3 regions of the Exiguobacterium sp. SH0S7 genome follow, and region 2 is predicted to be linked to each of the others. Evidence: riboswitches for the same ligand, from Rfam matches in the RefSeq annotation. Region 2 holds a riboswitch; each other region holds the start of a gene.
What was found. Region 2 has a riboswitch for thiamine pyrophosphate ahead of thiT (energy-coupled thiamine transporter ThiT). Riboswitches for the same ligand answer to the same signal wherever they lie in the genome.

Region 1 (4,173 bases), on a different contig from region 2:
TCCATTTGTGCGTATCGATTTTTTAATATTCGTTCCCAATCACGACGATTGGCAAATTTTCGTTTTGGCATCTCTCTCTCTCCTTTAGACCGGTTTCCTAAATGTGTTCGCCAAAAGTCGACATTTCCCTGTTCAATCGTACAGATTGTGTTGATTGAACCAGACGAGGTAGCGATTGCATTTGCCCTAGATGAGAAAGTATCCAGGTTCTCATCCTATTTCATACATGCTACGCTAATGTAAAATAGGGAAATAATGTAACTTACTAGGGGGTTGTTTTATGAAACGGTTAGGACTACTTGGCTTAAGCGCGTTCTTGCTGACAGGTTGTACCGATCAAGCCGAGCAACCAATCGTCTCTCCTGATATGAACGAACAAGATGAAGAAGCGACGATCGAATGGACACGAGAAGATTTCAAAGACGTCTTTGACCAACACGAGACTGCCCAAGACTTGTTAGCAGCGCTCGAAACCCAAGGGCTAACACCGTTCCGGGAGACGTTCGAACGCGTCGTCATCGCCGGGGACGGGATCCATCATACATACGCCGATATTTATCCGTTCAAGCTCGACGACGGCACGTACGCGACCGTCTATGAGAATGAAGACGGTGAGATCGCCAACGGTCCCGAGTCGGTCGCACCGCTCTTTTGGCAAGAAGAGTCGTTCACGCAATTCGTTGAGGAGATTGAGAAGCGCAAATACGGGACGAGTGCCCCCCCGACCGACGTCACATTGACGCAAGACGAGTTTCAATCGATTTACGACCGCCATGCCTACACGTCAGCGCTCATCGTCGAGCTCGACGAATGGGGAGTTCAAGTCGCACGCGACCCAATCGAGAACGTCATCATTGCCGGGAACGGCGTCAAGGAAGTGACGGCCGACTTGATCGTCTTTGAGATCGAAAACGGCTACGCCATCGTCTACGACCAAGACGGTGAGATTTTGAAAGCACCGGAGTCAATCGCCCAGCTGTTTTGGAACGAGACGGATTATGAAAACCTGCTCGAGAAGAATGAGTGATCACGTACCGCGACGTTTCAAGTCCCGATACTCGAGGAACAAGTTGAGCCATTGGGCCGGTTTATCGGCTGACTCGGACGGATCATACCGATAGTTGGTCACATATATATGCCACGACAGCGCCCGATATACGCAACCGAGCTCTTCAGCGATCAACAAATGGCGCCATAGCAAGTCCCGAGGCGCCACATCTTCCCACTCAGCCAAGTAGACGGTACGCATCTTCTGAATCTGTTCATACCAGGCGACTTCATCGTCTTCCGGCAACAAGTCGTAGAGCGCGTTCCAAAACACACGGACGCTGAAGAACGGATGGGTGACGGTCGCATCGCCCCAATCGAGAATACATAAGTCATCCGTCTGTTCGCGCCAAAAGATGTTGCCGCAATGTAAATCGCCGTGCTCGAGACTCATCGGCATACCCGTCGCGAGCTCGTCGCACATGGTGAGGAGTTCGTCTTGGAGCGCCAGCACCGCCTCTGCCTTATCTCGATCTAACCCCGTACATAACTCGGGTAAATACGTCCGTATCTCTTCTTTTAGACGAGCCGGACACCGGTCCGGGATGCCGTAGGCCAAAAGCGTATCCATGTAATTCGCTTCTTTTCTCTGTAGTTTCGCATATTGACGCACAGCCGCTTCGTACCGACTGTGCTTAGGGTATTCGCGAAGTGCATCCCCGCCGATGTCTCGCATAAGTAGCCAGTTGCGTGCCGCGTCAATGGCGATGACCTCCGGGACCAGTCCCGGATGCCGTTCGGCTAGATGCATCGACAGTTCGGCCTCGCCATCACTAATTGCTGTCACCGCCTTGGCGTAGTAACGGTCTGCTCCGTACTCTCCATACATCAAGTATGTCAAATCCGTATCTTTCACAACCCGCCACGTCACGCCTGGCACATGGCCATCGAGCCAGTGCTCGAACTGTTCACGGTAAGACTCGTCACGCCATGGGATCGCACTCCTCACTGACCTCACTTCCTTTCACCACACTTCGTTTAGGAGGAAATAATATGGACGTTGTCTATTATTCATACCCGGTTGATGCGTTACTCTATATGTATTTAGGTACGACGGCTGTCTTCAGCTTCATAATCGGTCTAGTCGTTCGCCGCGTGTCGAGGCGTCCAGATATCAGCTTTTGGACGACGATCGTGCTCAGCTTTGTCGGACTATGTCTTTCACTCGGCTGGTTCCGTAACGCCTCGGTCACCGTATTTATGGGTACACTCCCGTGGCTCATCAATCTCGTGTTTTCCCTGTTTTTATACGCCCTGTATAGCGGTATCATTTATTTCATCTTCCGACCGCGAAAAATTGAGGCAACAAAATAACGGTATGCTATACTCAAACCAATAAACGACCACTAGGGGAGCCTTCGGGCTGAGACGGCAACTGCCGGACCCTTCGAACCTGATCTGGCTCATACCAGCGTAGGGAAGTGGCTTGGATACGTCTGTCTGTCCACGCCACTTTTCCACTTGGAGAAGTGGCGTTTTCATTTTGAAAGGAGACACTTCATGCGTATTCAACAACTCACTTGGATGGCGATGCTCATCGCCATCGCCATCATCGGCTCCCTGTTCATCTCCATCCCGACCGGTGTCGCCCGGGCCTATCCGGTGCAACATATGGTGAACGTCATCGCCGCCGTCACCGTCAGTCCGATTGGTGCCGTCCTCGTCGCGTTCGTGACCGGACTCGTCCGTGTCATGACCGGGACCGGGTCGTTGCTCGCCTTCCCAGGTGGTATGATCGGCGCCTTGCTTGCCGGACTATTTTACGTGCGGACGAACCGGGTCGCTTTCGCTGCGCTCGGTGAAGTCATCGGGACGGGCGTCATTGCCTCGCTCATCGCCGTCCCGTACGCGAAAATCTTAATGGGTTCTGAGTTTGGGGCGCTGTTCTTCTTCCCGGCCTTCCTCGCCTCGAGCGTGACCGGAGCCATCCTCGGCTGGATCGTCTTGGCGCGGGTCAAACAGTTGCGTCCACTCACGGTGAAGCGATAATTGAACAACAACCACCAAAACAGGGACGGCCGACTTAGGAAGGCTGTCCCTGCTTCACGTGATACACCCAAATCTCTTCCCCGTTCGCTTCATCAATCAAGCCACTGTCCTCAAATCCGCCCTTCGCATAAAACCGTTTCGCTGGTTCGTTCGTCGGATGGAGACTGAGGATGATGTCATCGACATCAAATCGCTCTTGCATCCACTCAATCGCAAGTTGCAAAAATGTTGACCCGATGCCTTTCCCTTGCTCATCCATATCAATCATAAAGCGGTCGAGCCAGACGTAACGCTCCACCTTGTTCTCGGCCCCGACCATCATGAAGCCGACCGGTTGATTGTCTCGACAGAGCGCGTAGCACGTCCACGCGTACTTGACGTCGACGTCCATCTCGCGGAGCGATTCCGCGTTCGTTTCGATAAAGCGGGCCTGACCAGGTGCGACGGTCAAGGCGACGACCGCATCCAAGTTCGTCTCATCAATCGGTTGAATCGTCAACGCATCGGTAGCCATCGTTGTACCTCCTCCATGTCCTGCCCGCGTTTCGGCAAGATGTAGGCGCTGACCGACGAGTTATACAAATACACATAATCGGCTTCCTCGACGACTTCCTTGATGCCGCTCCATGAGACTTTCGTCTCCCCGAACGCATTTTTGTCACGAAGACCGTCTTCATCCAAATCCATCGTATGCGGGCCGATCATGCCTTCATTGCTTCGTTCTTGAATCATCCGCTTCGTTTGTTTTCGGATATGCCGTTCAAAATACTTCGGATAATACAGGAACCAGAGGAGGCTGATGACGCCATATACCCCAAACAGCCACCAGCTCGTATCTTGAAACAGTGTCGCGAACGTCAAAGCGCCACCACTTAAAATGATGACGGGCCCGATGATGCGCTGCAGGAATAGCATCCTCTTTCCTATCTTTGAACGTCTAATATGACTCAAGTTGAAGTGAATGTAGTCTTCTTCCGTCAATTCGTATTGGATTTCCATATGTATCCCTCCTCGGTGTCGTATACGTCTTCGTTCAAGAAAAGTTCCGCTTCAGGCTCCTATTCGCTAAAATAAAAGCAAAGGAGTGACACGATGAAACAAATCCACCATCTCTGTATCCAAACGCCCGACTATGCG
Region 2 (4,173 bases):
CGAGGCGGAACCGGTCGAAGTCGTCATTCGTACCGTCGATGCCCGTGGTGAGATCGAAGTGTTGCGTGATATGATCACAGAAACGACGACGTATTCCTATACGCTCGTCATTGCTCCGGACGAAGTCGGTACCGCGACGATTGAAGTCGAGGGTGAAGTCGTTCGGACCGATACGGTGACATACGCACAAGCAAAAGATTCACAATGAAGAGGTGGCGTGCGCGTCACCTCTTTTCTAAGGAGGAAACAGGATGAAAGGAACGATTATTCGCTTGCAAGGTGGATTTTATGATGTCATGACCGAAACGAAAGTTGAAATCAGATGTCGCGCCCGGGGAAACTTCCGGAACCGAAACATTTCGCCCGTCGTCGGGGACGACGTCGATATTCAAGACCAAGGGGACGGGACCGGCTACATCATGGCTGTCGATGAGCGGTCGAACCATCTCGTCCGTCCGCCGATCGCCAACATCGATCAGGCGTTTCTGCTCTTTTCCGTGAAAGAGCCGGCGTTCTCGTTTCATTTGCTTGACCGCTTTCTCATTTTGATCGAATCGAAGCAAGTTCACCCAATCATCGTGTTGACGAAGATGGACTTGTTGCTAGAAGCTGAAAAAGAAAAAATTAGTGCGGCGGCAGCGCTATACCGTTCGATCGGCTATCAAGTCATTGAGACGTCGACCGAAGACGGAGCTGGAATCGAGCTCATCCGCAGCGCGTTCAAAGACAAGACGAGCGTGTTCGCCGGACAGACCGGCGTCGGGAAGAGTTCGTTGCTGAACGCGGTCGCACCGGAGCTCGAACTCGCGACTGGTAAGATTTCGAAAGCGCTTGGCCGCGGGAAGCATACGACGCGTCACGTCACGCTCATCACACTCGCGGACGGGTTCGTCGCCGATACACCTGGATTCTCGAGTCTTGAGTTCCCGGAAGAACTTGAAGTCGAGGAGATGCGTTGGTGTTTCCCTGAATTCGTCTTGCGGCACGATGACTGTAAATTCCGTGGTTGCGCCCATTTGAACGAGCCGGGTTGTGCCGTCAAAGCGGCGGTCGAGGCCGGAGAAATCGCTTCCACCCGCTATGCGAACTATGTTACGTTTATGGAGGAATTAAAAGATAGACAACGGAGGTACTAACATGATTAAAATCGCACCATCGATCCTGTCGGCCGATTTTGCCAACCTTGAGGCAGAGGTCAAAGCGGTCCAAGAAGCAGGGGCCGATTACATTCATTTTGACGTCATGGACGGTCAGTTCGTGCCGAACATCTCGATTGGACTGCCGGTACTCAAAAGTTTGCGTGACAAGTCGGACATAGTATTAGACGTCCATTTGATGATCGACCAACCGGAACGGTTCGTCGAGGACTTCGTTCAAGCAGGCGCCGATATCGTCACGGTCCATGTCGAGGCGACAAACCATTTGCATCGCGTATTGCAACAAATCAAAGGAGCCGGCGCCAAGTGTGGTGTCGTCTTGAACCCACATACGCCGTTGTCATCAATCGAGCACGTGCTCGGTGATGTCGATATGGTGTTGCTCATGACCGTGAACCCTGGCTTTGGCGGCCAAGCGTTCATCGAAGCGGTCGTCCCGAAGATCGCGGCGCTCAGCGAGATGCGCCAAGCGCGTCGTCTCGACTTCGAGATCGAGATCGATGGCGGGGTAAATCCTGCGACGGCAAAACTTTGTATCGACGCAGGTGCCGACGTCCTCGTTGCCGGTTCAGCCATCTATAACGAACCGAGCTATAAAGACGCAATCGATAGCATTCGCAACGCGTCTCGTGTATAATCATCTATAGAACAACAAATATTGTCGCAAGGGGTGTCACATCTGTGGCTGAGAGGCATGAGCTAACCCTTTGAACCTGTTCCGTTCACACGGACGTAGGGATGTGGCGAAAATGCACGTTGCTACACGATAGCAGCATGGCGTTTACGTCATGCTGCTTTTTGTCGTTCACTCATATCAAGGAGGGAATAAGATGAAACAACGTTTAAAACTACAGGCGCTCATTGAAATCTCGCTGTTCGCCTCACTCGGACTGATCTTTGACATGCTCATCCCATATCGGTTGCCGCAAGGCGGAGCAGTCAGCTTGGCGATGCTACCGATTCTCGTGATGGCGTATCGCCACGGATTGAGAGGCGGACTCGCGACGGGCGCGCTCGTCGGGACGCTACAACTGTTATTTGGGGCCTATATCTTCACGCCGGTCCAATTTTTACTCGACTATACGGTCGCCTACGGCCTCGTCGGAGTCGCCGGCATCTTCGCCGGTCAAGTCAAACAGTCGGCAAAAGACGGCGCCAAGAAAACGCTCACGTTCTATTTGATTCTCGGGGCGTTGATCGGCTCGGCGCTCCGCTACGTTGCGCACGTCGTCTCCGGCATTGTCTTCTTCGCCGAGTATGCGGAAGGACCGGTCGTCTTGTACTCGCTCGGCTATAACTTGACGTATATGTTGCCGTCGTTCCTCGTCTCGGCGGTCGTGATCGTGCTCTTGTTCACGTCGGCGCCGCGCTTCGCGACGCTCGCGACACGGGACATCAGATAATGCGCGTCTTGATTGTGGCTGCGAGCCCGGAAGCGGTCCCTGATCTTCCTCGGAACGCCGATTACGTCATCGGTGTCGACGGCGGCTATCATACGCTGCTCGACCGTGGGATGAAGCCGGACCTGCTCGTCGGTGACTTTGATTCGTTCACAGGCACCGTGCCGGAGGAAGCTGTCCGTTATCCGTCTGAAAAAGACGTGACCGACCTTGAGATCGCCCTCGAGGCGGCACGAGGGAAAGGAGCGGACGTGATCGACGTGTACGGTGCACTCGGGGGCAGGCTCGATATGACGCTCAGTAACGTCGGTCTGCTCGAGGCGTACCCCGAGATGCGGTTGTTCGCAGACGGGCAAGAAGTCCGTCTCGTCGGAAAAGGGGACTATCGTCTCCCGCGTCGTCCTGACCATTACTTGTCGCTCGTACCTTGGAAACGGGCCTCGGTCTCGATTCGTGGCGTCAAGTACCCGCTCGAGAACCATGACGTCGTCAGCTATGAGGCGCTGACGATTTCAAACGAGTGGTCGGCAGAAGAGGCGGACTTGCTCGTTCACAGTGGCAACGTCTTGATTATGTATATAAAGAAGTAAACAAAAAAATCCCATCGGCGTATGCCGCTGGGATTTATTTCGTTCGTGTATGGTAATTATACGCGTTCAACGAGACCTGATTTAAGAGCGCGAGCTGAAACCCAAACTCGTTTAGGTTTACCGTCAACGAGAATGCGAACTTTTTGTACGTTTACACCCCAAGTACGTTTTGTCTTGTTGAGTGCGTGCGAACGGTTGTTACCTGACTTAGGTGACTTACCTGTTACGTAGCATTTACGTGCCATGCGTTTCCCCTCCTTTTTTATGTGGGTTCGTCCTAATAGACACTCGTTTATATTAGCATGGGTTTTTTCACGATGCAACTAGAAAATAACCGGATGACAAGAAAAAAACTTGACATTACGGATGAGGATTTTAATAATGAATGAGGGTTGCGGTTACAATTGACCGAGTTTAGGGGCATGTCCTTTTAATAACTAGGTACTTATTGTAGAATATACTGTAGGAATCATTCCGAATAAAGGAGGCTACTCCATATGGCAATTGAAATGAAGACAACATATGGCAATATTGATATCACGAACGACGTGGTCGCGACACTCGCGGGCGGTGCGGCGATGGAATGTTTCGGCGTCGTAGGAATGGCGTCACAAGCTCAACTGAAAGACGGGATCGCAGAACTGCTCAAACGTGAGAACTATGCGCGTGGCGTTGTCGTACGTCAAGATGGAGAAGACGTACATATCGATATGCACATCATCGTGAGCTACGGGACGAAAGTGTCAGAAGTCGCGTACAACGTGCAAAGTCGTGTGAAATACACGCTCGGTGAAACTTTAGGATTAAACGTTTCGTCGGTAAATATATTCGTACAAGGCGTTCGTCTGACGAATGACTGACGAGAACGAAGGAGGATTTGGTGTGGGGTTAAAACGTTTAGATGGATTGGTGTTTGCGCAAATGGTCGCAAACGGTGCAGCCAACTTGAGCCAAAATGCAGATTACGTGGATTCGCTTAACGTCTTCCCGGTCCCAGACGGCGACACGGGAACGAACATGAATTTG
Region 3 (4,173 bases), on a different contig from region 2:
GTGGACCGAGACACCGAGCCACTTCTTTGAACCGATTCGCCGACGAACGACTTCGGCTGCTGCGTCCTCTTGTCCGACATGAACTCCGTCCGCATCGAGTTTGATTGCCAGCTCGACGTCATCGTTGACGATGAACGGGACACTGTACTGTCGACAAAGTGTATGCAACGCTCGTGCCATCGCTTCTTTTTTATCCCCATACAGTGGCTCTTTACCTTTTTCGCGAAATTGAAAACATGTCACACCACATTGAAGCGCCGTTTCGACCGTCTGAACGAGATCAAACGTATCCGCCGTGCCGCAAATGAAGTAGAGCTTTAACCGCTCAACGATAGGCGATGGATTCAATGGAAACCACCTCCTTCGGGTGCTTATTGTACGCCCAATGATTTGTCGGTCCATGCCCGCTGCCGATCTGCAATCCGTGGGCGATGGCACTATGGATGAACTGTTTCGCCTTCTGCGCGGCTTCCATAACGGTATGCCCGTTCGCGAGCTCCGCTGTTAGCGCAGCCGAAAACGTGCAACCGGTCCCGTGCGTATCTTTCGTCAGCAACCGTGGCGTCACCATTCGAAACGTATCGGTCTTCGTCATGACTAGGTCTTCGGCGAGAGGACCATCCAAATGACCGCCTTTCAACATGACGACGTTTGCACCGTAAGACAACAAGCGCTCAGCTGCTTTCAGACGATCAGTGAACGTACAAATCGTCAAGCCGGTCAACACTTCAGCTTCAGGGATATTTGGTGTGACGACCGTCGCCATCGGTAACAGCCTCGTCCGTAGCGCGGTGACGGCGTCCCGTTCAAGCAAGGTCGCACCGCCTTTAGCGATCATGACCGGATCGACGACGACATTTTGAAAACGATGCTGCTCGAGCGCGTCAGCTACGATGTCAATCAACTCACGATTGAACAGCATCCCGGTCTTGCACGCCGAGATGATAAAGTCTGATCCGACTGCATCGAGCTGGCGTGCGACGAGGTCGGCGGAGACGGCTTCGACACCGTGCACGCCACGCGTGTTTTGAGCCGTCACCGCGGTCACGACACTCGTGCCAAATACGCCTAATTCTTGAAACGTTTTCAAATCGGCTTGGATTCCGGCTCCCCCGCCAGAGTCCGAACCGGCGATGGTCAAGACTTGAGGCCTCATCGCGCAAACACCTCGATTCGGTCGCTCGGCAGGTCAGTTGACGTCATGGTAGCGAGCGCGTTGAGAAAGTGGATCGGGAAATCCCCAGGACCCGTCGCTGCTTCACTCGCCAACTCGCCGCATCGTGCATATCCGGTGAGCGCGGTCGAGGTTGCCGTCATCACGTCCGGTTCAACAGCAAGGAACGCACCGACGACCGCACTGAGTAGACAGCCGGTGCCTGTGGTCTCTGTCATGAGCGGATGCCCGCCCAAAATTTCTAGCGTGACCGTACCATCGCTCACGAAATCTGTCCTCCCCGTAATCGCGACAACACAGCTAAATCGGTTCGCTGCTCGTTCGGCGAGTTGTTGCGGATGATGTGTGCCGCTTCCGGCGTCGACCCCTTTCGTCGTCCAACCGGCATCGACAAGCGTGGCGACTTCCCCGGCGTTCCCACGGATGACCGTGACGCGGACGTCTCGCAAAATTCGTTCAACGACACCGCGGCGAAATGACGTCGCCCCGACACCGACCGGGTCTAGGACGACAGGACGACCCGACTGATTCGCAGCTTGTCCGGCACGGATCATCGTCGCCTCGGTCATTGCGTCAAGCGTCCCGATGTTCAAGACGAGGGCATCGCTCACGGTCGCCATGTCTGCCACTTCTTCAATCGCATCGGCCATGACCGGGGACGCACCGATGGCGAGCAACCCGTTGGCCGAGAAGTTGGCGACGACGATGTTCGTAATGTTATGGACGAGCGGTCGCTTCAACCGGACGGCTTCCCATAGATCCGGCCTCATCGTCCCACCTCAAGCGGCAGTTCCCACGATTCGAGTGTCCAGGCCATCTCCCAAAACGCGAGCTCATAGTAGCAACTTTTCAAAAACAGCTGCTGATAGCGCATCCGTTCTGACTCCGTCGCTTGTCCCGCCAATTCGTCAAGTCGCTCGATCTGCTCTTCGACGAGTTCACGGAACCATTCCGAACCGTACGTCGCAATCCAAACAGAATAAATCGGATGGTCTGGCTCTGCGTCCTTCAAGCGCTCCCCGATCTCGTAATACACCCAGTAGCATGGAAGAATCGCCGCGAGCACGTCTCCGAGGGTCGGGCCGGCTTGTTGCATATGGAGCGCGTATGCATAAGCCGTCGGAGCTGGTTCGAACGTCGCCCACTCCACGTCACTCACCTTGAGCATCGTAAAAAAGTCCCGATGCAACTCGTGCTCCGCCTCGATCGTATGGAGGGCGTGCGTCAAAAATCGGCTCGCCAGCTCCATCGTCGGGGCAAGTGTAGCGCCCTTCGCCTGTACTTTCGAAAATTGATTCAAGTAGTACGAGTCTTGCATCACGTAATGCCGAAACTTCGCCTCGTCGAGTGTCCCGTCTCCGAGCGCGCGGACGAACGGATGGTGGAAACTCGCCTCAAACAAGGCGTCGGCCTCTTGGCGGATGTGTGCGGTAAATGTCATCGTATTCTCCTCCTTTGTATGAAAAAAGACGCCGCCTCCCATAACGGAAGCGGCGTCGGCCATACACAAAGAGTGTGAGAAAGGACGTTTCGCCCACTTCCCTCCGCTAGCGTGAACTAGATCAGGTTCAAAGGGTCTGGACCTTGTCCATCTCAGCCGCGTCAAGCGACTCCCCTAGTGGCAAACATTATGAAATTTGGTCATCTTCGACCACATCATATCAATCTTTTTGGAAAATGCAAACCCTTTAACGCGAGAAGCGACGGTTGAGCGCGGTCCCAAAATGTGAGAACCGCTCTGTCCCGAGCTTACGACGGTTCGAGGCCGCAAACACGTAATAATCGACCTTCCCCATATAATAAATCAAGCGTAGTCCCGCAATGAAGAACGTGATCGTCGTGCTGATGGCAAAGCCGACTCCGTACCAGTCGATTCCGCGTGACAGTAACGACAACGTGAACAAGGCGTTCAATGTGAAGAACGAGAGGTTGACGAACAACGCACCACGCCGGTCCTCAAAATAAAGCAAGAGCAGCGTCAGTACGAGAATCATCGCGTTCGCGAACGCGGCGAGCGTCGTCATCCGGAAAATTTGACCGACTTCTTCCGGGACACCGATCCAACCGACGAACACACCCGCCATCAAGATCGCGAACAAGGTGACAACACCTTGACTTCGCCCAAGTCGGATCAATTCATTTTTCAACACCGTCGTCATCGTCTGCTTCGCCTTCTCAATTTGGTGTAACGCCCCACCATAATTGATCAAGCCGTAAAACGTTCGGTAGCGCTCGTAAAACCTTGTCTCTACAGCGACGACGAACAAGAGCTGGGTCGGGATGATCGTCAAGTACGACCAGAACACAGCCGTGTCGTAATACGGATTGAACACGAACGAATCGGCAATCACCATGCGCCCTTCACCAAACCAGATGATGAAGTTGGTCACCCAGATCCCAAGCACGTATAACACACCAATCGCGAACAAGTCCGGATACTTATCAAAATACCGGAAGTATGAAAACTCTCGTGTTGCATACCTGAGCGGAAACGTTCGGAGCATCGCGAAGAATAGGCCGAACAGCGTCACGACCATCCCAACGGTAAAGCCAAACAAAAGCTCGAGGCTCGATGGGTTGACCATGAGACGACTGATCAAATAGACGCTCGCGACTGAAATAACCCCGCCTAGCAAGAAGCTGTAAGCGACCGCTTGATAAAATTTGGCGGCGCTCAAGAACAAGAACATGACCCAGATGACGTTGATGGTCATGAATAAGACGAACAGGACGAGCTTATAGGCGAAACTGAGCGGTGAAATCAGCCAAAACACGCTATACATGACGACGGCAGCGAGAATCGTCACTTTTAACATGCCGGTGAAGACAGGAAAGATCTCATGGGCTTTCTTTTCATAAAATAAATCGGCCACGTATCGCGTGACGACGAGCTGCTGAAAACTAAATAGAATTTGCGAGAAAATGAACGCGTAAGACACGGATAGCATAAACAGTGTCCGTTCCTCGAGCGACAACATCGGCATCTGAAACGCCAACCA

Region 1: linked by a shared signal. The riboswitch ahead of thiW (energy coupling factor transporter S component ThiW) and the one ahead of thiT (energy-coupled thiamine transporter ThiT) in region 2 are both predicted to bind thiamine pyrophosphate.
Region 3: linked by a shared signal. The riboswitch ahead of tenA (thiaminase II) and the one ahead of thiT (energy-coupled thiamine transporter ThiT) in region 2 are both predicted to bind thiamine pyrophosphate.

The regions. Positions count from the first base shown of each region.
Region 1 is NZ_SJVA01000004.1:20,040-24,212, reverse strand. It holds gene EVJ22_RS08240 (ribonuclease FAU-1 family protein) at 1-71, opposite strand, end outside; gene EVJ22_RS08235 (hypothetical protein) at 281-1,027, shown strand; gene EVJ22_RS08230 (phosphotransferase family protein) at 1,028-1,996, opposite strand; gene EVJ22_RS08225 (hypothetical protein) at 2,041-2,361, shown strand; TPP riboswitch at 2,386-2,484, shown strand; gene thiW (energy coupling factor transporter S component ThiW) at 2,548-3,036, shown strand; gene EVJ22_RS08215 (GNAT family N-acetyltransferase) at 3,071-3,550, opposite strand; gene EVJ22_RS08210 (YcxB family protein) at 3,532-4,035, opposite strand; gene EVJ22_RS08205 (VOC family protein) at 4,129-4,173, shown strand, end outside.
Region 2 is NZ_SJVA01000002.1:150,991-155,163, reverse strand. It holds gene pknB (Stk1 family PASTA domain-containing Ser/Thr kinase) at 1-208, shown strand, start outside; gene rsgA (ribosome small subunit-dependent GTPase A) at 252-1,136, shown strand; gene rpe (ribulose-phosphate 3-epimerase) at 1,138-1,794, shown strand; TPP riboswitch at 1,814-1,913, shown strand; gene thiT (energy-coupled thiamine transporter ThiT) at 1,988-2,560, shown strand; gene EVJ22_RS04500 (thiamine diphosphokinase) at 2,560-3,147, shown strand; gene rpmB (50S ribosomal protein L28) at 3,204-3,392, opposite strand; gene EVJ22_RS04490 (Asp23/Gls24 family envelope stress response protein) at 3,645-4,007, shown strand; gene EVJ22_RS04485 (DAK2 domain-containing protein) at 4,030-4,173, shown strand, end outside.
Region 3 is NZ_SJVA01000004.1:61,392-65,564, reverse strand. It holds gene thiE (thiamine phosphate synthase) at 1-348, opposite strand, end outside; gene thiD (bifunctional hydroxymethylpyrimidine kinase/phosphomethylpyrimidine kinase) at 326-1,156, opposite strand; gene thiM (hydroxyethylthiazole kinase) at 1,153-1,944, opposite strand; gene tenA (thiaminase II) at 1,941-2,615, opposite strand; TPP riboswitch at 2,697-2,801, opposite strand; gene pelG (exopolysaccharide Pel transporter PelG) at 2,863-4,173, opposite strand, start outside.